DNA from 3 places in the Pseudomonas sp. YNh genome. Region 3 is predicted to be linked to each of the others. Evidence: riboswitches for the same ligand, from Rfam matches in the RefSeq annotation. Region 3 holds a riboswitch; each other region holds the start of a gene.

The links. Region 3 has a riboswitch for cobalamin ahead of WF331_RS06815 (ABC transporter substrate-binding protein). Riboswitches for the same ligand answer to the same signal wherever they lie in the genome.
Region 1: it holds a riboswitch for cobalamin, as region 3 does, so the genes downstream of both, WF331_RS18030 (CbtB domain-containing protein) here and WF331_RS06815 (ABC transporter substrate-binding protein) in region 3, are expected to answer to the same signal.
Region 2: it holds a riboswitch for cobalamin, as region 3 does, so the genes downstream of both, cobW (cobalamin biosynthesis protein CobW) here and WF331_RS06815 (ABC transporter substrate-binding protein) in region 3, are expected to answer to the same signal.

The regions. Positions count from the first base shown of each region.
Region 1 is NZ_JBBMRJ010000017.1:33,086-40,243, reverse strand. Features, by position in the region: gene WF331_RS18060 (transporter substrate-binding domain-containing protein) at 1-949, opposite strand, end outside; gene WF331_RS18055 (response regulator transcription factor) at 963-1,577, opposite strand; gene WF331_RS18050 (DUF1272 domain-containing protein) at 1,800-2,042, opposite strand; gene cobM (precorrin-4 C(11)-methyltransferase) at 2,109-2,861, opposite strand; gene WF331_RS18040 (cobalamin biosynthesis protein) at 2,895-3,284, opposite strand; gene WF331_RS18035 (CbtA family protein) at 3,284-3,970, opposite strand; gene WF331_RS18030 (CbtB domain-containing protein) at 3,980-4,168, opposite strand; cobalamin riboswitch at 4,263-4,486, opposite strand; gene WF331_RS18025 (TonB-dependent receptor plug domain-containing protein) at 4,654-7,128, opposite strand.
Region 2 is NZ_JBBMRJ010000012.1:138,823-145,980, forward strand. Features, by position in the region: gene cobN (cobaltochelatase subunit CobN) at 1-1,551, opposite strand, end outside; gene cobW (cobalamin biosynthesis protein CobW) at 1,555-2,622, opposite strand; cobalamin riboswitch at 2,723-2,938, opposite strand; gene WF331_RS14885 (glyoxalase superfamily protein) at 3,040-3,417, shown strand; gene WF331_RS14890 (hypothetical protein) at 3,414-3,773, shown strand; gene WF331_RS14895 (ATP-binding cassette domain-containing protein) at 4,117-5,694, shown strand; gene WF331_RS14900 (branched-chain amino acid aminotransferase) at 5,831-6,850, shown strand; gene WF331_RS14905 (multidrug/biocide efflux PACE transporter) at 7,045-7,158, opposite strand, start outside.
Region 3 is NZ_JBBMRJ010000005.1:213,074-220,231, forward strand. Features, by position in the region: gene WF331_RS06790 (hypothetical protein) at 1-15, shown strand, start outside; gene WF331_RS06795 (OprD family porin) at 138-1,475, opposite strand; gene WF331_RS06800 (pseudoazurin) at 1,472-1,906, opposite strand; gene WF331_RS06805 (ABC transporter ATP-binding protein) at 1,924-2,712, opposite strand; gene WF331_RS06810 (FecCD family ABC transporter permease) at 2,709-3,725, opposite strand; gene WF331_RS06815 (ABC transporter substrate-binding protein) at 3,725-4,735, opposite strand; cobalamin riboswitch at 4,846-5,043, opposite strand; gene WF331_RS06820 (DUF1624 domain-containing protein) at 5,072-6,238, opposite strand; gene WF331_RS06825 (TonB-dependent receptor) at 6,443-7,158, opposite strand, start outside.

The sequences.
Region 1 (7,158 bases), on a different contig from region 3:
CGTTGAACGTCAGTGGCGCCAACGAGGTGTTGACCAAGACATTGATGTTGGGGTGGGCCGCGATCCAGGCTTCCTCTTCCTTGCTCAAGGCGGTGAGGTGACGCTGCAGCAGCAGGCTGGTGTGGCCACTGCTCCAGCGGCGCAGGATATTCAGCCGCTCGCTGTCGGTGATGCGGGCTAGCGCCATGTCGACCAACCGACGCAAGCGAGGGTTGTCGCTGGCCAGGGCAAAGGCAAATGCCCCCGCAGGGACCTGGCAGAAGTGGTCGATTCTGAGCGTGCCCTGGTAACTCTTGCCAATCGTGAAATCGGTACTGATGGCATCGCCCAGGTAGGCATCGGCCTCGCCCAGATCGACAGCGGCCAGCCCGGCCAGGGTCGAGCGGTACAGGCTTAACTGCGCCTTGGGGTACAGATTGCGTACGGTGCTGGCCGGCAGGTAGTGATCGACCATCGCTAGGCGCAGGCCGGCGAGGTCGGGTTTGTTCTTCAGGCTGGTTCCTTCGCGGGTGACGATGACGGGCATGTCGTCGGCATACGGGGTGCTCAGGTCAAGCTGGGCATCTGCCGCCTCGAAGGCATTGGAGCTGCCCAGCAGGTCGATACTGCCCTCACGCAACGCAGCGATGGCCTCGTGGCGGTTGTCGAACCGCCGTACTTCGACGTTTATGCCCAGCTGCTCGGCGATGATGCCGGCGTAGTCTGCGCTAATGCCTTCGTAGTCCTGCTGGCTGGCGTTGAGTTCGAAGGGCGGATAGTCGGGACGCGAACTGCCCAGCACCAGGTATTGGCGTTGCTTCAGCCACTCCCGGTCTTCCCTGGACAGTTGCAACGGCGCTGCGGCACTGACCGAGCGCGCCAGCAGTTGGCGAGGTTCGCTGTCGGCCAGCAGCGCGGCGGGGCCGGACAGGCCGATGGCCAGGAGCATGCACGCCAGCAGGCGCTTCATGGCGGCCGAGCGCTCAGTAGACGCTGTTGCGTTTGGCCAGGTCGACCATTTCAACCAGCGATTCGGTCTTGAGCTTTTCCATGATACGGCCCCGGTAGGTGCTGATGGTCTTGGCACTCAGGTTCATGCAGGTGCCGATATTTTTGTTGTTTTCGCCGCGCGCCAGGCGCCGCAGCACTTCCATTTCACGGTTCGACAGGCTGGCCAGGCGTACCGGTTCGCTCTCCAGCGAGTTGCTGTTGACCGACATTTGCGGGAAGGTCGAATAGCCCTTGACCAGGGCCTTGAGGGCAAACAGCAGCGCTTCGTGGTCTTCTTCCTTGGTGACGAAAGCGCCGATGCCGGCATCCAGACAGCGCCGCACGTACAGGTCGGTGGCCTGGCCGGTCAGCACCATGATCTTGGGCACTGGCTCCAGGCACTGCAGGCGTTTGATCACTTCCATGCCGTCCAGGCCGGGCAGGCCGATGTCGAGCACTACCACGTCCGGGCGCAGGTCGCGGGCTACCTGCGCCACTTCGCTGCCGTTACCCACCTCGCCAACGACATGAAAACGTTCACGCTCCAGTAGTAGGCGCAAAGACAGTCGGACAATGGGGTGGTCGTCGACGATCAGCACGGTTGTCATGTGGAAAACTCCTGTCAAGATGTGGTCCGCTTCCTGGAACACTCAGGAATACGTCTGCAAGTGGGTTAATCGGAAGCGCTGCAAGATACGACCAATCCCGAGGTTTGGTAATGCCGAGTATAGAAGTGTTGATAATCCGCGCGCTTGTTGTTGAAAAGTCCTACAAGCAACGGGAAAGGCATCACCCTATCAAAGCGGCAATGCCTGGTTTGAGGTGTGGAGTCAGGCGCAAGCAGCGTGTGCTTTGTTCACGCGTTGGGTGGCAGCGGGGTTATTGACCAGCGCCTGGCCGACCCGCGTCGGGCGGGCCACCAGCTGGCCGGCACAGTTGGGGCAGCGGCCCTTGAAGCGGGTATCGGCGCAGGCGCGGCAGAAGGTGCATTCGAAGGAGCAGATCAGCACATCGGGGCTGTCGCCCGGCAGGTCGGTATCGCAGCACTCGCAGTTGGGGCGTAATTCCAGCATGGGTGTGACTCCTGTTCGCAGGCGGGAACCCGGAGTCTGCTACGCCCGTGGCAATGCTGGCAATGCTCAGTCGCCAGGGCGGTACAGGTGCGCGTGCCCGGCACGGTACAAGGCCGACTCGGCGAATGGAGTGTCCCCGAGCACATGGCCTACCAGGATCAGCGCCGTGCGGCGAAAATCCTTGGCTGCGACGCGCTCGACGATATCGCCAAGGGTGCCGCGCACCCAGTCTTGGTCAGGCCATGTGGCACGATGGACCACCGCCACCGGGCAGTGCGCGCCATAGTGCGGTAGCAGTTGTTCGACGATTCGCGACAGGTGCTTGACCCCCAGGTGAATCGCCAGGGTGCTGCCATGGCGCGCAAGGTCGCCCAGTTGTTCGCCGGGTGGCATTGGCGAACTGTCGCCATAGCGGGTGAGGATCACCGTCTGCGCGACCTGTGGCAGGGTCAGCTCGCAGCCAAGCAGAGCGGCGCTGGCCGCCGTGGCCGTGACCCCGGGTATGATCTGGTAATCGATGCCCAGCGCCTGCAGGTGGCGGATCTGCTCACCGATGGCGCCGTACAGGCTGGGGTCGCCGCTGTGCACCCGGGCCACGTCCTGGCCTTGTTCGTGCGCGCTGCGCATGGCGGCGATGATCTGCTCCAGGTGCAACTCGGCACTGTTGATCACGGTCTCGGCCTGGTGGCCGTCGAGCACGGCAGCAGGTACCAGTGAGCCGGCATAGATGATCACCGGGCACTGGCGGATCAGCCGTTGGCCCTTGACCGTGATCAGTTCCGGGTCGCCGGGGCCGGCACCGATGAAATACACCGTCATGGAAAGTCCTTGCAAGAAAGAGGAGCGAATTGTTCAGCAGGCCAGGGCGAGGGTCGCCGGGCCCAGTACCTGGCGGGTCAGCAGCAACCGGGCTGTGCTCCCGGGCTGCTCGCTGGCGAGGGCCAGCGCCGCGCTTTCGGCTACGCCCCAGCAGCCGCTGTGGGCATGGGCTGTGGCAGAGCGGTGGCTGAGCAGCGGCTCAAAGGCTTGCAGTTGCGCGCTATGGTACAGCACCAAAGGCAAGCCAAGGCGTTCGGCCAGTTGCTGCAAGCCGGCTTCGTCGGCCTTGAGGCTGATACTGGCAATGCCGCGCAGGTCGGCAAGCGCCAGGCCCTGGCTAGCCAGGGCTTGGTGCAGCAGGGTTTGCAGGGTGTCCACCGGGCAGCCCCGGCGGCAGCCGAAGCCGGCGTAGAACGCCGACATCAGGCCTGGCTGGAGCGGCGGAACAGCCACGCACTGAGCAGGCCCAAGGCTACCCAGAAGGCAGCGTTGGTCAGCCAGGAGGCCATCTTGAACTGGGTCTCCAGTGCTTCGGGGGCCAGGCTTTCATGTACTTCGGGCTGCGGAGCGCCGATTACATGGGGGATTACCAGCAGCACGGCGCCCAGCGCCTTCAGTAGCCAGTGGCGGGCGAACACCAGCAAGGCCAGGCCAAGGGCCGTGGCGCTGGCCGTGCCAATCCACCAGGCCTGGCGTTGCCCCAGGTCGGCGGCAGCAGTGCCGGGCAGCTCCGGTGGCAGCCCCAACGTCGGGGCCAGGCAGAACACGGCAAAACCGGCCAGGCCCCACAGCGCACCGGTGCCGGCACGCTGCGGTTCGCGCAGGCTGTAAAGGGCGGCGAGAATAAGGGCGAAGCCGACTGCGACCACCAGGTTGCCCCCGGTGGTGGACAGCACCCGCTGCCAACCGTCTTCCGGCGACCAGGCTTCGGCGCTGTGCTCATGGGCGGCCACTTCGCCACCATGTTCGTGCTGTGCGGCCGGGGCCGAGGATTCGTAGGTTTCCGCCTCAAGAATCAGCGGGGCGACCCAGAAGCTTTGCAGCAGGGTCAGCAGCAGGGCCGCAAGCAGCCCGCTGAAGCCCGCGGTACGGGCAATGCGCGTGATCATCAGGCGTACTCAGTGGCAGGGGAAGGCGGCGCTGTGGCGGGTGTCGTGGGCGGCGTTGTGCACGGCCTCGATGTGCGAAAAGCCGGCGAAGTACACCAGGCACAGGCCCAGCAGGCTGGCGCCGACGGCGATGACGACGCGCTGGCTGAGGGTGACGGGTGTGGCAAGGCTGTGCTGCTTGGTGCTGGTGACGGGCATGACGCGTTCCTCTGCTTTTTGTTGGCAACGGGCAAGCGCGGCATCCCCGATGCGTGGCCGCCCAGGGGAATGCAACAGCGCCCGCCCACCGCGGGGTGTTCATGAACGCCAGGCCGGTCTCCGGGCTTGCGAGGAGGAGCAGGGCTCCTGGAAAGCGTCACCTTCCCATGCCGGACTACATGGCACAGTGGTACAGACGCTTCACTCGCTTACCGTTGCGGGGGCAGCACCGGCCTTGTCCGGCCCTGATGGAGGGCCTGGGACGCACCGGTTTCCCGTTTCACCCCCTGTGGGGGCACCTGAACGTGAGGCATAAGGAGAGCATGGGGGCGGGGTTTGCGTCAATTGCCAAGTACCGAAGGTGCAAGGTACACCTGTGGGAGTGGGGTTACCCGCGAACACCGGCTTTGCCGGTGCCATGCACCGGGTTGGATGCTTCGCGGGTGAACCCGCTCCCACAGGCCAGGAGCAAATGTGCAGATGCTTCAGAAGTCATAGGCCAGCTTGGTGTACCAATAGCCGCCACCTGGGTGGAACGGTGGGTTGCCGTACGCCGCCTGGTTGCCGTTGGCGTTGTACACGCCGTTCTTGTCGGGTCGCACATTGAAGATGTTGGTGCCACCCACACTGACGGTCAGGCTGTCGAACAGCAGGTAGGACAGGTCCAGGTCGGTGATCCACTTGGCGCCGAAGGTGCGGTCCTGGGCCTGGTTCTGCTGCCAGGTTTCGACCTTGCCGTAGCGGGTGGTCTGCAAGGTGCCGGTGAAGCTGCCCAGCAACCACTGGCTGCCCAGTACCCATTTGGTTCTCGGCGAGGCTGCCACCAGGTCGCCCTCGCGGCCATGGCCGACCACGTCGATACCGGCGGCGGCCAGCGCTGCGGGCGTACCCCGGGTGCCGCGTACGGTCGTCTTGTTCCAGTTGAAGCCCAAGGTCCAGCGCACATCGCCCCAGGCACCGAACTCGCTGGTGTGGTCGCCCACCAGGTCGAGGCCGCGGGTGCGGGTGTCGAAGGCGTTGGTGTAGTAGTTGATCCAGGTTGTGCGTGCCAGGCCCAGCGATTCGAGGATGTCGCCAATGGCACCGGCACCGTTCTGCCGGTCGTAGAGGTTTTCGGTGAGCAGGATGCGGTCGTCAATGTCGATCAGGTAAGTGTCCAGGGTAACGCTGGTGCGGCGCGCCGGTTGCCAGGTCAGGCCAAGGCCGGCGTTGCGCGATTTCTCCGGGTCGAGCTTGTCGCCGCCGAATGCCAGCGCGGCGGCACTGCCGGGCGCCACGGTGCGGCGCAAGGCCGGCACTACATTGCCGTCGGCGTCCAGCGCGGTGCGGTTGTCGCTGACGGTGTAGCCGCTCTGGGTCAGCGACGGGGCGCGGAAGCCGCTGCCCAGGGTGCCGCGTACCGCCACGGTTTCGCTCAGTTCATAGCGTGAATTGAGCTTGAAGCTGGCGGTGTTGCCCGAGTCGTCGTCGTAGTGCTCGACGCGCGCGGCGGCGCCCAGGTACCAGCGCGGCGTCAGGTCCAGGCCGAGGTCGATGTAGGCGGCATAGTTGTTGCGCTTCACATCGGCCTCGTCTTCCGGGCGAATGGTCAGCGCAGCCTGGGCGCCCACGGCGGTCTGGCCGTTGGCCAGCGCATAGAGCGGGTTGGGGCGCCCGTCTGCCAGGGTAGCCGGGTAGGTGTAGGGCCCGACGCTGTAGGCGATTGGGTCGCCGGCGAAGGTCCGGAAGCGCTCCCAGCGGTGCTCCAGGCCGGCCGAGACGCGGGTCGGTACCGCCAGGCCGAACAGGCCATCGAAGGCGCGGGTGATGTCCAGGTTGTTCACCCACTGGTCGAACTGCAACGTCGCCAGGTCATCGAACGAGGTTGGTGAGGCCGGGCCGTAGGTGGGGTTGATGGTCAGGTCGCTGGACTGCTGGTTCTTGTTGCGCCCGTAGGTGGTGGACAGGTCCCAGTCCCAGGCACCGGCGGCGCCACGTGCGCCGAGCAGCCACTGGTAGTCGGTGTCCTTGATGTTGTTGAGCGGGAAATACCCGTCGGGGAACAACTCCGGGATCGAGGCGTTGCTGTTGGGCAGGCGGTAGTTGTTGAAAGCCTCCAGCTTGCGCTCGGCATAAGTGGCGAATGAATACAGCTTCAAATCGTCGCTGATGGGCAACTCGGCGTTGTAACCGAGGTTGAAGGCGCGCAGGTCAGGGTCGCCGTTCTTCACCGCCCGGTGGTCCCAGGCGGCCTGGCGGTCGTCTTCGAAGTAGGCGCGGTAATCGGGGGCGGCCTTGTCGATCCAGTTGGCGGTGCCGCGCTTGCGTGCCTCGCCCGACAGGTGCAGGAAACCGCCGTCACCCAGGCTGAAGCCCTGGTCGCCCGCCAGCTTGATGGTTTCGCCCTGGCCGCTGTACAGCTGGCCGTAACTGCTTTCGTAGTGGCCGCCGCTGCTGGCGCTCTTGAGGATGATGTTGATCACTCCGGCCACCGCATCCGAGCCGTACTGGGCGGCGGCGCTGTCTTTCAGAACCTCGATGTGCGACACCGCGCTGACCGGGATCATGTCGATATCAACGGCGTTGGCACCGCTGTTGTCGGTCGAGCCGCTGGCCGGCACGGCGCTGTTGTGGCGGCGCTTTCCATTGACCAGCACCAGGGTGTAGGCCGGGCCCAGGCTGCGGTTGCTCAGTGGCCGCACGCCGGACTGGAAGCCGGCAATGTTGGTGCCGAAGTTGAACGAGGGCAGTAGTTTGGAGATGGCCTCGGACAACTCGGCGCGGCCGGTACGCAATAGCTGCTCGCTGCTGATCACGTCGATGGGGGCCGGGCTGTCGGCGACGGTGCGCTGGTTGCCTCGCAGGCCGGTGGAGATCACCGTGACGGTGTCCAGGCGCGGGTCTTCGGTAGTTGGGGCGGCATTGGCGAAGGGGGTGAGCAGGCAGGCCAGGGGCAGGGCGAAAAGCGGTGTTCTAGACATCATGTCCTCGGAGTACGGTGGAGCACGCAG
Region 2 (7,158 bases), on a different contig from region 3:
CGCGCTGGGGTCTACCTGGTAGCCCCGGGCGGGCTGGATGCCGACGAAGGTCAGGCCAAAGCGCAAGCCGGCCACCATCAGCCGGCCGCTGCGGTACATCGGGTCCTGCTCGGGCGGCCCCCAGCGCTCCAGCACTGCCTGGCGATTGGCCTCGGGCAAGCGCTCGAAGGCGGCCTGGTAGTCGGCCAGGCTCAGGCTCTGGGCGCAAGGGCGCTGGTCGAGGTGGTCAAGGTCGTTGGTCACGCCGCCGAGCAGCTGGTGAATCAGTTGCGTGCCGCTGTCCGGCAAATCGGCCAGCGGATAGCCTTCGGTCTGCAGCGCCTTGAGAATGTTCAGTGCGGCAGCGGGCGTGTCCAGGCCAACGCCGTTGCCAATGCGGCCATCGCGGGTCGGGTAGTTGGCCATTACCAGGGCCACGCGTTTCTGGGCGTTGGGCAGGCGCGCCAGCTCGACCCAGCGGCGGGCCAGCTCGGCGACGAAGTCCATGCGCTCGGGGTGGGCGCGGTAGCACACCACGTCGGACTGGCTGCGCTCGCTGCGCCAGGCCATGTCCTTGAAACTGACCGGGCGGGTAATGATGCGCCCGTCCAGTTCGGGCAAGGCGATGTGCATGGCCAGGTCGCGCGCACCGAGCCCCTGTTCGCTGGCTTCCCAGCCGGGCTGGTTGTCCTGCGCGCAGATGGCCTGCAGCACCGGAATGTCACGGCGGAACGGGCGCAGGTTGGGCCGTTCGGGGCTGGACAGGGCAAAACCGGTGGTATTGACCAGCACTTCGGCACCGACTTCGTCCAGCCAGGCCTCGACCTGCTCCAGGCAGGCGCTTTCCTTTAGGCTGGCCACGGCAATCGGCAACGGGTTCAAGCCAGCGGCTTGCAGGCGCTGGCAGAACACGTCGATGAACGCGGTGTTGGCCGCCTGCAAGTGGGAGCGGTAGAACAGCAGCGGCGCCACCGGGTAATCCGGGTGCCAGTGCGGGTACCAGTCTTCCAGTGCCACACTGCCCTTGGCCGGGTGATACACAGCGGTGCGCGGCAAGGGTTGCGGCTCGTCCCAGGCATAATCGCGGCCCAGCCACTGGTTGGCCAGGCAGTTGAACAGGTTGATGGCATTGGCCTTGCCGCCCTGGCGCAAGTAGTGCCAGAGGCGCTCGGCCTGGTCGCCCGCGACGGTGCCCAGGCGGGTCAGCTCCGGGTCCGGTCGATCATCGCCCGGCACCAGTATCAGCTGCACGCCACGGGCGGCCAGCTCGACCAGTTGTTCAACACCATAGCGCCAGTAGCCGACACCGCCGTGCAGCGACACCAGGATGACCTTGGCATGGCGCAGCACCTGGTCGACATACAGGTCGACCGAAGCGTGGTTCTGCACCTGCATCGGGTTGGCCAGGCGCAGGCTGGGGAAGCCTTCAGGCAATTGCTCGGCGGTATCGGCGAGCAGCGCCAGGTGCGAATCGCCGCTGCAGAGAATCACCAGCTCGGCGGGTGTCTGGCCGAGATCGGCAATACTGTCGTCCGGCACGAAGCCGCCGGGCTGGGTCCGCAGCAGGTGCACGGGTCAGGCGCCCAAGGCCTGGCGCAGGCGCGCTTCCAGCTGGGCAGCGTCCAGTTCCTGGCCGATCAGCACCAGGCGGGTGATGCGCGGCTCGTCGGCACGCCAGGCGCGGTCGAAGTGCTTGTCGAAACGCGTACCCACGCCTTGTACCAGCAGGCGCATCGGTTTGCCCGGGATGGCCGCGAAACCTTTGGCGCGCAGGATGCCGAATTCCACCACCAGCTGGGTCAGGGCGTCGAGCAGCAGGCTTTCGTCAGCCTCTGGCAGGTCGATGGAGATGGAATCGAAGGCGTCGTGATCATGGTCGTCATGATCATCGCCGTCGTGGTGCGAATCGTGGTGGGTGCGGCGGCCATCGATGTGTGCCTCGGACTCGGCGCCCACGCCCAGCAGCACCTCCAGTGGCAGCTTGCCGCTGCTGGCCTCGACCACCTTGACTGCCGGCGGCAGTTCTTCGGCCACTTCGGCGCGGACCTTGGCCAGGCCTTCCGCGTCGATCAGGTCGGCCTTGTTCAGTACCACCAGGTCGGCGCTGGCCAGCTGATCGGCGAACAGCTCATGCAGTGGCGATTCGTGGTCCAGGTTAGGGTCGAGCTTGCGCTGGGCATCGACCTGGTCCGGGTAGGCGGCAAACGTGCCGGCGGCCACGGCCGGGCTGTCGACCACGGTGATGACCGCGTCGACAGTGCAGGCGTTGCGGATTTCCGGCCACTGGAAGGCTTGCACCAGCGGCTTGGGCAGGGCGAGGCCGCTGGTCTCGATCAGGATGTGGTCCAGGTCGCCGCGGCGAGCTACCAGCTCGCGCATGACCGGGAAGAACTCTTCCTGCACGGTGCAGCACAGGCAGCCGTTGGCCAGTTCATAGACACGGCCGCTGGCTTCTTCCTCGGTGCAACCGATGCTGCACTGCTTGAGGATTTCGCCGTCGATGCCCAGTTCGCCGAATTCGTTGACGATGACCGCAATGCGGCGGCCCTGGGCGTTGTCGAGCATGTGGCGCAGCAAGGTGGTCTTGCCCGAGCCGAGGAAGCCGGTAACGATGGTAACGGGAAGCTTGGCCAGTGTTTTCATGTCGCATTGCCCTTGGCAGAGTGGCGCGGGCATGCAGGACGACAGCCGCGGGCCAGGCCGGCCGGGCTTGTTCGCCACCGGATCACCCCGCCCGGTTGAAAGTCGAAAACGTTGCGAGGCAGGTCTCCTGGCTTGCACCGTTCCATCCCCCGTTCAGTTGAACCGCGGGCTGGCGGGATGACGCCTTCCCGCGCGTTGGCGCAGTGGCTGTGTCGATCCGTTGTCGGTGCTTACAGTTGCGGGGGCAGCCGCGGCTTTTACCGCGTTCCCGTCTTAGCTTCGGCCTGGCCGAAGAACCTCGAAGTGGCAAGGCTACGCAGTGGCTGGCGGGTGGTCAACCATTGCTGCGGGGCGTGCCGACAACTCTTGGCGGCACTGCGGTACAGTGGCGACTTTGCCCACTGTCAAGGACGCCCCATGCCCCTCGCCCCCGCCATACCGGTACTGCGCATCTTCTCGGTCGACAAGGCCAGGGAGTTCTACATGGATTTCCTCGGCTTCAGCCTGGACTGGGAGCACCGCTTCAGCCCGGACCTGCCGTTGTACATGCAGATTCACCGTGATGGCCTGATACTGCACCTTACCGAGCACCATGGCGATGCCTGCCCCGGCTCTACAGTGTTTGCCCGCCTCGACGACCTGCGGGCGCTGGAGCATGAACTGCAAGGCAAACAGTACGGTTACGCCCGGCCCGAAGCCGAGCGCCTGGACTGGGGCCTGCAGATGCAGGTGTGCGACCCGTTCGGCAACCGCCTGCGCTTCTGCCAGCAGATCGATGACGAGGCCAACCTGTGAAGGCGCTGGGCAAACGCGAAATGGCCCGCCTGGAGCGGGAGCTGGTAGCGTGCCTGACGGACGCCTGTGAAACCGCCAAGGCAGAAATCGTCGGGTTCACCTGGCTCACCCATCGCCTGGATCCTGAGAACTTCCCGGCCAGCCTGCGTATTACTTGGGTGTTTGACCAAGAGGCCGAGAAAGTCGCTGCTGTGGCGGGTGAAGCAAAGGCACGCATGCTTGCGCTGACCCGCCAGGCGTTGGACCACGCCGGCATACAACTGGATCACCCGGCCTGGCATGTACGGTTTGACAGCGAAGAGGCCTGCAAACAGAGCCACGGAGGCGACTGGGCCAAGCGCTTGACGGGGCACTGAGCTCAGGGCCAGTCAAGATCGGGCGCCGCTCACGCGGCGCATCGCCGGCAAGCCAGCTCCCACCTGACCGCACCGGCCTGAAGCCAGCGCAGTTCTCACCTTGACCGCGCCGGCCTGGAGGCAGCGCAGTTCCTGTGGGAGCTGGCTTGCCGGCGATGAGGCCCGTGCAGGAAACCCATACACGGCGGGCGGTACTTTACCCGCCCCCAGCGGGCCGTTAGGCTACGCACTCCCCCAGTATGAGGTATTCGTCCAATGCGCCATTAATGCCGCCGTCCATTCGACGGCCAGTCTTCAGCCTCCGGTTTGCTCCGGAGATGTCGCGGCATTTGTGGAGTTGTGCATGACGAACACGTCGATCCTGACGCTGGACAGCGTCTGTTTGGCCTTGCCTGATGGCCGGGTACTGTTTACCGACCTCAACGAAACCTTCGACCAACGGCGTACCGGCCTGGTCGGGCGCAATGGCGTGGGCAAGAGCCTGCTAGGGCAGGTTCTCGCCGGCCAGCGTGCACCGAGCAGCGGCCAGTGCAGGCGCCGTGGGCCTGTCCATCTGCTGAACCAGCAGGTAATCGAGCGCAGCGCCACGCTTGCCGACCTGGCGCAGGTGGGGGCGGTGGTTGCGGCGCTCGAGCGCATCGAGCAAGGCAGCATCAACCCCCAGGATTTCGACACCGTTGGCGAGCGCTGGGATATCCGCGAGCAATTGCAGATGCACCTGCAGCGCAACGGCCTGGGTCACCTTGACTGGCGCCAGCCCGCACGCAGCCTGAGCGGCGGCCAGGCCATGCGCGTGGCGCTGGCAGGCGCATGGCTCAGCGGTGCCGACTACCTGATCCTCGACGAACCGAGCAACCACCTGGACAGCGACGCCCGTGCCCAGCTGCTGAGCATGATCGAGGGCTGGGACCGAGGTTTGCTGGTAATCAGTCACGACCGCAGCCTGCTGGCGCACATGGCACGCATTGTCGAACTGTCCAGCCTGGGGTTGCAGGCCTATGGCGGCAACTACAGCTTCTATGCAGCACAAAAAGCCAGCCAGGTGGCGCAAGCCCAGCAGCAACTTGCCCGGCTGAAGCAGGAGCAACAACGCCAGGCCCGTGAACTGCAGCGCCAGCGCGAAGACCTGGAACGCCATCAGGCCCGGGCCGGGCGTCAAGCCAGGCATGCCAACCAGGCCAAGATCCTGGTCGACCGCCAGCAGGAACGCAGCCAGGCCACGGCGGGCAAGCAGCGGCGTGATCATCGCGATGCCCGGCAAGCATTGCTGGGCAAAGTGCATGACGCCGCCCGCGAGGTCGAGCAAGCCACTGCAATTACCTTGCATGCCCCCACGCCCCAGCGTCATGTCGGCCGCGAAGTGTTGGCCCTGCAGGCACTTCGCTTGCCCCATGGCACCCGCAAACCGCTTGACCTGCGCTTGTGCCTGGGCCAGCGGCTGGGCCTGGTCGGCGCCAATGGCAGTGGCAAGTCCACGCTGCTGAGGCTGCTGAATGGGGAATTACCGGCATCACCCGACATTTTGCGCCGCAGTGGCGAAACTGCCCTGCTCGACCAGCACTGCAGCACGCTGACAGGCCACAGCAGCGTGCTTGAACACCTGCACCAAGCCAACCCGGTGCTGGCCCAGGGCGAATTGCGCAGCCGCCTGGCACAACTGGGCCTGGATGCGGCCCGTATCGAGCTGCCCAGCAGCCTGCTCAGCGGCGGCGAACGGATGAAGGCAGCGCTGGCCGCCGTCCTATACCGCGAGCGCCCCCTCGACCTGTTGCTGCTGGATGAGCCCGGCAACCACCTTGACCTGCCGTCACTGGCAGCCCTGGAGCGCATGCTCCGGCAGTTTCGCGGGGCGCTGATAGTGGCGTCCCATGATGCCGTTTTGCTGGAAAACCTTGAACTGGATGAGTACCTGCAGTTGTAGGAACCGAAAAAAAAGCATCGCAGGCTATCAATTCGTGACTGGCCGTTCCCGATCCGCGACGGATGTATTATGGTGGCGTGGTGCGCGTATAACAGCAGCCCGAGCGATCGGGCACTTGCAAGACAATGAGGGTGTCATGAGCAACGAAAGCATTAACTGGGACAAGCTGGGTTTCGACTACATCAAAACCGACAAACGCTACCTGTCCGTATGGCGCAATGGCGAGTGGGACAAGGGCACCCTGACCGACGACAACGTGCTGCACATCAGTGAAGGCTCCACGGCCCTGCACTACGGCCAGCAATGCTTCGAAGGCCTCAAGGCCTACCGTTGCAAGGACGGCTCGATCAACCTGTTCCGCCCCGACCAGAACGCCGCCCGCATGCAGCGCAGCTGCGCCCGCCTGCTGATGCCGCACGTGCCGACCGATGTGTTCATCGAAGCGTGCAAGCAAGTGGTCAAGGCCAACGAAAAGTTCGTGCCACCGCACGGCAAAGGCGCCCTGTACCTGCGCCCGTTCGTGATCGGCACCGGTGACAACATTGGCGTGCGCACCGCCCCCGAGTTCATCTTCTCGGTCTTCGCCATTCCGGTTGGCTCGTACTTCAAGGGCGGCATGAAGCCGCACAACTTCCAGATCTCCAGCTTCGACCGCGCCGCCCCACAAGGCACCGGCGCAGCCAAGGTCGGTGGCAACTACGCCGCCAGCCTGCAGCCAGGCGCTGAAGCCAAGAAGGCCAACTTCGCCGACGCCATCTACCTCGATCCGCTGACCCATACCAAGATCGAGGAAGTCGGTTCGGCCAACTTCTTCGGCATCACCGCCAACAACGAGTTCGTTACCCCGAAATCGGCCTCGGTGCTGCCGGGCATCACCCGTCTGTCGCTGATGGAACTGGCGCAATCGCGTCTGGGCCTGACCGTGATCGAAGGCGATGTCGAAATCAGCAAGCTGGACCGCTTCATCGAAGCCGGCGCTTGCGGTACTGCCGCGGTGATCACCCCGATCGGCGGTATCGAGTACAACGGCAAGCTGCACGTGTTCCATGACCTGGAAAAGGTTGGCCCGGTTACCCAGAAGCTCTACAACGAGCTGACCGGCATCCAGAGCGGTGATGTTGAAGCACCGGCAGGCTGGATCGTCAAGGTCGCCTGAGGCGCATCAGCTGTATGAAAATGGGGCATGCCAGCGATGGCATGCCCCGTTTTTTTGACAGAGTTGATGACCCTGTGGGAGCGGGCGTGCCCGCGAACACCGGCGCAGCAGGTGCCATCCACCGTGTCGCCTGCTTCGCGGGCTTGCCCGCTCCCACAGGGAACGCGTGAGCATTCGCAATTGGGGCCGGCTACTCATGCCACGCGACGCTGCATCAGCAGATGCCGGGCTTTGTCGAACGCCCAGTTGTACAGCACGGTGTAGGGCAGGATGATCACGAAGAAACCCAGCTCCACCATGAACGCCTG
Region 3 (7,158 bases):
AGCTCGCTCGCATGATGGAGCCTGGGCGGCGCCTACAGGCGTCGCGCAGCGCGGGCTTTTCGCGATGCCTGTAGGAGCGGCCTTGCGTCGCGATGGGCTGCAAAGCACCCCCCGGCTCCATCAGGCAACTCGGTCTATCAGAACCCCCCGGACAACGGCCACTCCACCGCCAACCGTATCTGGTCCCCGTCCAGCTCAGCCTGCGCCGTGTTCCCCCGGTGCACGTTATGCCTCACCGAGAACGTCGTCCCCTTGGCCTTGCCGCTCTGCACCACATACCGCGCCTCCAGGTCGCGCTCCCAATGCTTGCCACCCTTGCCATACCCCAGGTACGCATACCCGCCATTGGGGTCGAGATGTGTGCCGTCGATATCGAACCCCCTCACGTACAGCGCCGTGAGGTTCAACCCCGGCACCCCATAGGCCCCCATGTTCAGGTCATAGCGTGCCTGCCAGGATTTCTCGTTCGGGGCGTTGAAGTCCGACATCTGCACGGCGTTGGCAATGAAGATTGCCCCTCGCGTCACGTAGTCGAACGGGGTGTTGCCGTCGACCTGCTGCCAGCCAAGGCTGAAACCGTGCGGCCCCTGGCTGTAGCGCGAGACCAGGCTCCAGGTGGTGTTGTCGATGCGGCCGGACAGCGCCTTGCCAGTGTCCGTGGTGCGGTACAGGTTGAGGTCCAGGCTGATGCTGCGTCGGTCATCCAGCGCATGGCTGAAGGTACTGCCCAGGTAGTGCTGGTTCCAGCTGTCTTCGTAGCGCGAGGTATACAGGCTGCCACTGAACGCTGCGCCGGGGTTCCACACCACACCGGCCAGGTCGAAACTGTTGCCTTGCTTGCCGTTGGAGTAGTTCACCACGAAGCCCTTGTCGTGGCTGGAGGCATTGCGGTCGGTGCTTTCGTTGAAGTGCCCGGCCAGCAGCTTGAGCGTGTCGAACTCGTTGCTGGTGAGGAAGAACCCTGTAGCGGTTTCGGGCAGCAGGCGGCTGTCGGAAGAGCTGAATACCGGGGTCTTGACCCGTTGCTCGCCATAGGAGAGCACGGTATTGGACGCCCGCAACTTCAGCGCTGCCCCTGCACGGCTGTATTCGTTTTTCGGGTGCCCATCGTTATCCACCCCCAGCAGGCGCGCTTTGCCCGCGCGCCCGCCGCCACTGTCGAGTTGCACGCCCAGGTAGGCATGGGCATCGACGCCAACACCGATCAGGCCCTGGGTGAAGCCGGACTGAAAGGTCCCCATCAAACCGTAGGCCCATTCCTCGGCCTTGCCATTACGTTCGCTGCGCGGTTTGTAGGCATTGCGCGCGGCACTGTTGCGCCCACCGTGCTTGTAGTCGCGTTGGTCGAATACGCTGCGGTTGAGGATGTTCCAGCTGCTGTCTTCGACAAAACCGCTGCTTTGCGACTGCGCGGAGTCGGCCAGGGCCAAGGGCGACAACCCCAGCAGCGGCAACGCTAACACCAGCCGGTTCATCGCGCGGCCTCAAGCTTCTGCAACTGGGCCGCGAAGCGGGCTTGCGCCCGTGCAGGCAAGCTGGCTGGCAATTCGGCAGCCGGCGCATCACCCACCTGGATCAACATAACCATGCCCATCGCCAGGTGCGGAATGCACTGGATGCCATATACGCCCGGCACGCTGAAGGTTTGCTCGAAAGGCTGGTTCAGTTTGCTCTTGAAGGGTTCGGCGCCTGTGGGCAGCAGGCCGGGCACGCTGGCCGCATTGTGCCCGCTCTGGGTGGGCAGAAAGCGCACTGTGTCGCCGGGGGCAATGCGCAGGTGATCCGGCTCGTACACCATGGCGCCTTCGCTGCCGCGGTTGAGCATTTTCACTTCATGCACCTCGGCCAGTGCGGCGGGGGCAAGCAGGGCGCTGGCAAGCAGCAGGGCAACAGGGCGCAACAGCATCAGTAGAACTTCCTGGTTCAAGGGGCGCGAAAACGCAGGATGCGCGCGCCATCGAAGGGGTCGGTGAGGTAGCGGGCATGTACGCCGAAGGTGCACAGCAGGCGCTCGGGCGTGAGGACGTCGAACGGTTTGCCAAGGGCGACCAGGTGGCCCTTGTCGAGCACCGCGACGCGGTCGCAGGTGAGTGCCTGGTTGAGGTCGTGCAAGGCCACCAGCGTGGTGACCGGCAAGGCTTGAACCTGCTGCAGCAGGCTTAGCTGGTGCTGAATGTCCAGGTGGTTGGTAGGCTCGTCCAGCAACAGTACCTGTGGCCGTTGCGCCAAGGCGCGGGCGATGTGCACGCGCTGGCGCTCGCCACCCGACAGCGAACCCCACAGGCGTGTGCGCAGGTGCAGGGCGTCGAGGTCAGCCAGGGCCTGCTCGACGATGGCACGGTCCTCCCCAGAGAACGGTGCCAGTGCCGACAACCAAGGCGTACGGCCCAGGGCAACGGCATCGAACACACTGATTGCATCGAGGGTGTCAGCCTGTTGCTCAACCAGCGCCAGGGCCTGTGCAACACGGCGGCGGGGCAGCTGTGCCAGCGGTTCGCCCAGCAGTTGCACGCTGCCGCTGGCCGGCTTGCGCAGCCCGGCCAGCAGCTTAAGCAGTGAGGATTTGCCGGAGCCGTTGGGGCCGACAATGCCCAGGGTTTCACCTGCCACAACGTGCAGGTCGATATCGCGCAGCACGGTATTGCCGGCCAGTTGCAGCCCCAGGCCCTGGCAGCTCAGTGGCGCAAGCTGTGCAGCGATCATGACCGTCATGAGTGCCCTCGGCGGCTGACCAGAATCAGTGCGAACACCGGTGCACCGATCAGTGCGGTTACCACGCCCACGGGAATCACCTGGCCTGTAATCAAGGTGCGCGAAAGGACGTCGGCGGCAATCAGGAACAGTGCGCCGCCCAGTGCGCTGGCGGGCAACAGGCGGCTGTGCCCGGGGCCGAGCAGCAGGCGCAGGGCATGCGGGATTACCAGCCCGACAAAGCCGATGGCGCCGACGATGGACACCATCACCGCCGTTACCAGTGCCGTGCAACTGATCAGCAGTAACTGGGTGCGTCGCACCGGGATGCCCAGCGATGCAGCCGAATCGGCGCCGAAGGTGAAGGCGTCCAGCGCGCGGCGGTGCAACAGGCACACCACCAGGCCGAACAGCGCCACCGGCACAGCCAGCCACACGGAAGGCCAACGCACACCGCTGAGATTGCCCAGTAGCCAGAACAGGATGCCGCGTGCCTGTTCGGCGGTGGCCGACTTGGTGATGAGAAAAGCGGTGAGGGCGGTGAACAGTTGCGAGCCGGCGATGCCGGCGAGGATCACCTGCGCGTTGTTGCTGCCTGGGCCGGCCGCGCGGGCCAGTAGCAGCACCAGGGCGAACGCAGCCAGCGCACCGATGAAGGCGCCACCGGACATGCTCAGCGCCAGGCTACCCAGACCCAGCAGGCCGACCAGCACTGCACCGGTCGAGGCGCCGGCGGACAAGCCCAGCAGGTACGGCTCGGCCAGCGGGTTGCGCAGCAGCGCCTGGAGCACCACACCGCAGGTGGCCAGGCCGGCACCGCAGGCTGCAGCGACCAGGGTGCGGGTCAGGCGGTAGTTCCAGACGATGCCGGCGTCGATCGGGTCAACCGGGTAGCCGGCCTGCCACAGGTGGTTGGCCAGCACCTGGCCGACCACGCTGGGTGACAGGTTGGTCTCACCGATGGCAGTGCCGGCCAGCAAGGCGGCCAATAGTGCCGCCAAGGCGATTGCGATGCAGGGTAACAGGCGAATCATCACTGGGCCGCTTTACCGCTGGCGAAGGCTGTCGACAAGGTTTGCAGGCCACGGAACAGGCGGATGCCGGCCTGCATGGCGTCGGCGTCGAGGACGATGATGCGGTTGTGCTTCACCGCGTCCATGTTACGGGTTACCGGGTCGTTGCGCAGGAATTCCAGCTTTTTCTGGTAGTCGTCGGCGGGGAAGCGGCGGCGGTCCATGCGGGCGATGATCAGCCAGGTGGGGTTGGCCTTGGCCAGGGTTTCCCAGCCTACGGTCGGCCACTCCTCGGTGGACTCGACCACATTGCGCACGCCCAACGTGCGCAGCATGAAGTCAGCGACCCCTTGACGGCCCGCCACGTAAGGGTCGATGTCGAGGTCGGCGCTGGAGAACCAGAACAGTGCCGAAGTGGTGGACAGGTCCTTGCCGGCCAGTTGTGCCTTGGCGCTGTCCAGGCGGCCTTTCAGCTCGGCGTTCAACGCAGTGCCGCGGTCCTGCACGTCAAAGATCTCGGCCAGCTGGCTGACGCTCTTGTAGATGCTGCTGACCTGGAACGCCTGCAGGCGGGTGCCGTCGGCGCCGACCAGGTTGTCCTTGCCCTCGCAGTCCGACGGCAGCAGGTAAGTGGGGATCTTCAGTTCATCGAACTGCTCGCGGGTGCCCACCACACCCTGGGCGCCGACCATCCATTCGAACTGCACCGTCACCAGTTGTGGGCGCTTGCCGACCACGGCCTCGAAGCTGGGGTCATTGTCGGCCAGGCGCGGCACCTTGTCGTTCTGCGCCTGGTACTCGGGCAGCACGTTGTTGAACCACAGCGAGGTGCCCGCCAGCTTGTCGCCCAGCCCGAGTGCGTAGAGCATCTCGGTGCCGGCCTGGCCGATGGTGACGGCGCGCTGCGGCGCCTGGGCGAAGGTTTGCGGTTTGCCGCAGTTCTCGACCGTCAGCGGGTAGTGGGTGGCAGCGGCCTGGGCCAGGCCAGTGAGGCCAAGGCCGGCGAGCAGGGTGGCGAAACGGGGCAGCATGCTGGGCGATCTCCTATCGGACAGTTCGGGTGAGGAACGCACGGACAGGCATCGCCGAGCCCCGCCGATGGCAGGGGCAACACTGATGGCCAATCCCGGACACCCCGCCGGTTGGTAAATGTAGGCCGGCAGGTCTCCTGACTGGTGCGTCATGGCCCGGCTCCGGCCTTCCCGGGCGCGTGGCCCAGTGGCATCGATGGAGCAGGCTCGGCACCTACAGTTGCGGGGGCAGTTCCGTTTGGCCCGTATTGACGGGCCTGGGATTCCCTATTAATTCCATGGTGGAAACCGGCGGCCCGCATGGTAGACCATCGCGCCGCCGGGTGAAAACGCTTTTCAGAAGTACTTCAGCCAGGTGATGTCGCGGCGGCGCGCTTTCAGGCGGGCGAACCCGCGCACTGGCAGGTACAGCGAAACCGCCAGCGCCGCTGCACCCAGCCACACCGCCGTGATGCCGTCGAAACCGAAATAGTCGCCATGGTTGAGGCCGAACAGCGCCACGCAGGCCAGGTACAGCAGTTTCAGCACGTACAGGTGCAACAGGTAGAAGAACATCGGTGCTGCGCCAAACACTGCCAGCGCGCTGATCCACCGGGCCTGGCCGGCGCGTTCGAAGGCGCGCAGCAAAAGCAGGCCGCAGCCCAGGGTCAGGGCCAGGAATAGCAGTGACGGCGGGTATTTGGTGATGTTGAAGAAGCTCATCACGGTTTGGGTGAGAGTAGGGTAACCGCTCCACGGCGCCTCGCCATAGCCGTTGAACAGGCGCAACACGACAAAGCCCAGCAACGCAGTCAGCCCAGCCAGCAGCAGGCGCTGCTGGCGTTGGCCGGCTGTGCTGCCACGGGCGAACCAGGGGCCCAGGCCATAGCCCAGGGCGATGACGCCGATCCATGGCAGCACCGGGTAAGACGTGCGCAGGCGCAGGTTTTCGGAAAATTCAAGCCAGCCACGGTCGTGCAGGATGGCCCATGGCACGTGCAGGGCGGACTCCACGCCAAAGTGCAGGCCGTCGAGCAGGTTGTGACCGGCAACGATGACTGCGCCCAGGGCGAGCAGGGCCGCACGTGGCAGCCATACGAGCAGCGACAGGGCGATCATGCTGACGCCGATGGCCCAGATGACTTGCAGGTAGATGACGCTGGGGGGCAGCTGGAAGGTCCAGGCGAAGTTGACCAGAGTGAACTCCAGCACCACCAGGAACAGCCCGCGCTTGAACAGAAACGCCGAGACATCGCCACGGCCCTGGTGTTTTTCGCCATACAGCCAGGCCGACAGGCCGGTCAGCAGGACGAACACTGGCGCGCACAGGTGGGCCAAGGTACGGCTGAAGAACAGCGAAGGCTCTGTGGCGTCGATGGTCATCGGGTCGCTGACCTGTCGGTGCAGGAAGAACGTTTCGCGGACGTGGTCCAGAAGCATGAACAGAATCACCAGGCCGCGCAGGGCATCGATGCTCTGCAGGCGCTGGGTGATCAGGGAGGGCGTGGCGCTGGCGCTTGTCATGGAGGGTCGCTGATAGGAATGAATGTCATGTGAAATGTTATCTTATAACTATTTGATTAGAGGTGGGTAGGGGTTTTTGTGTTACCTGTGCCGGCCCCTTCGCGGGCTCGCCCGCTCCCACAGAGATATCGCAGTCATCGAAAACTGTGTTGTATCTGTGGGAGCGGGCGAGCCCGCGAAGAGGCCGGCACAGGCAGGCTCAGATCAGAAGGTGTAATCCACCGTCGCAAAGTACGACCGCGGCATCCCCATCAACCACTGCTGCCCGCTGAACGCCGACTGGACATATTCACGATCAAACAGGTTGTTCAACTGCAAGCCCAACTTCACATCCGGCAGCACCTGCCAGGCGATGTTGGCATCGACCACGGTATACCCGGGGGCGCTCTGGGTATTGGCGGTATCGGCATAACGCTCATCTACGTAGCGCGCACCAATGCCGGCCTCTACCTGCTGGCCGAAGCCTTTGCTCAACCACAGGTTGGCAGTACGCCGTGGCACGTTGGCCGGCCGGTTGCCAGCACGGTCCTGAGCCACGCCGCCGACCATCTCGTCGAAGTCGTCATACCTGGCGCGCACCAGCGACGCGTTGGCCGATACCTGCCACTGATGCGCCAGGGCCAGTTCCAGGGTTGCCTCAAGGCCATCGGACGTCTCCTGCCCAGCCTGCTGCTTCTCGTGGGTGATCGGGTCGTCCACCAGCAGTTTCTTCTTGACGATGTGGTAGGCGGCAAGCGTCCATTCGCCACGGCCGTCCCAGAAGCGCTGCTTGAGGCCTACCTCGGTCTGCTTCGCCTCGGTCAGGTCATAGTGCATCTGTGTGGGGCTGAGGCTGATGAGGTTGTTGACCCCCTCCTGGCTGGTGGAGTACTGCCCGTAGAGCGACAGGTCGTCGGTGACGGCGAACACCAGCCCGGCGC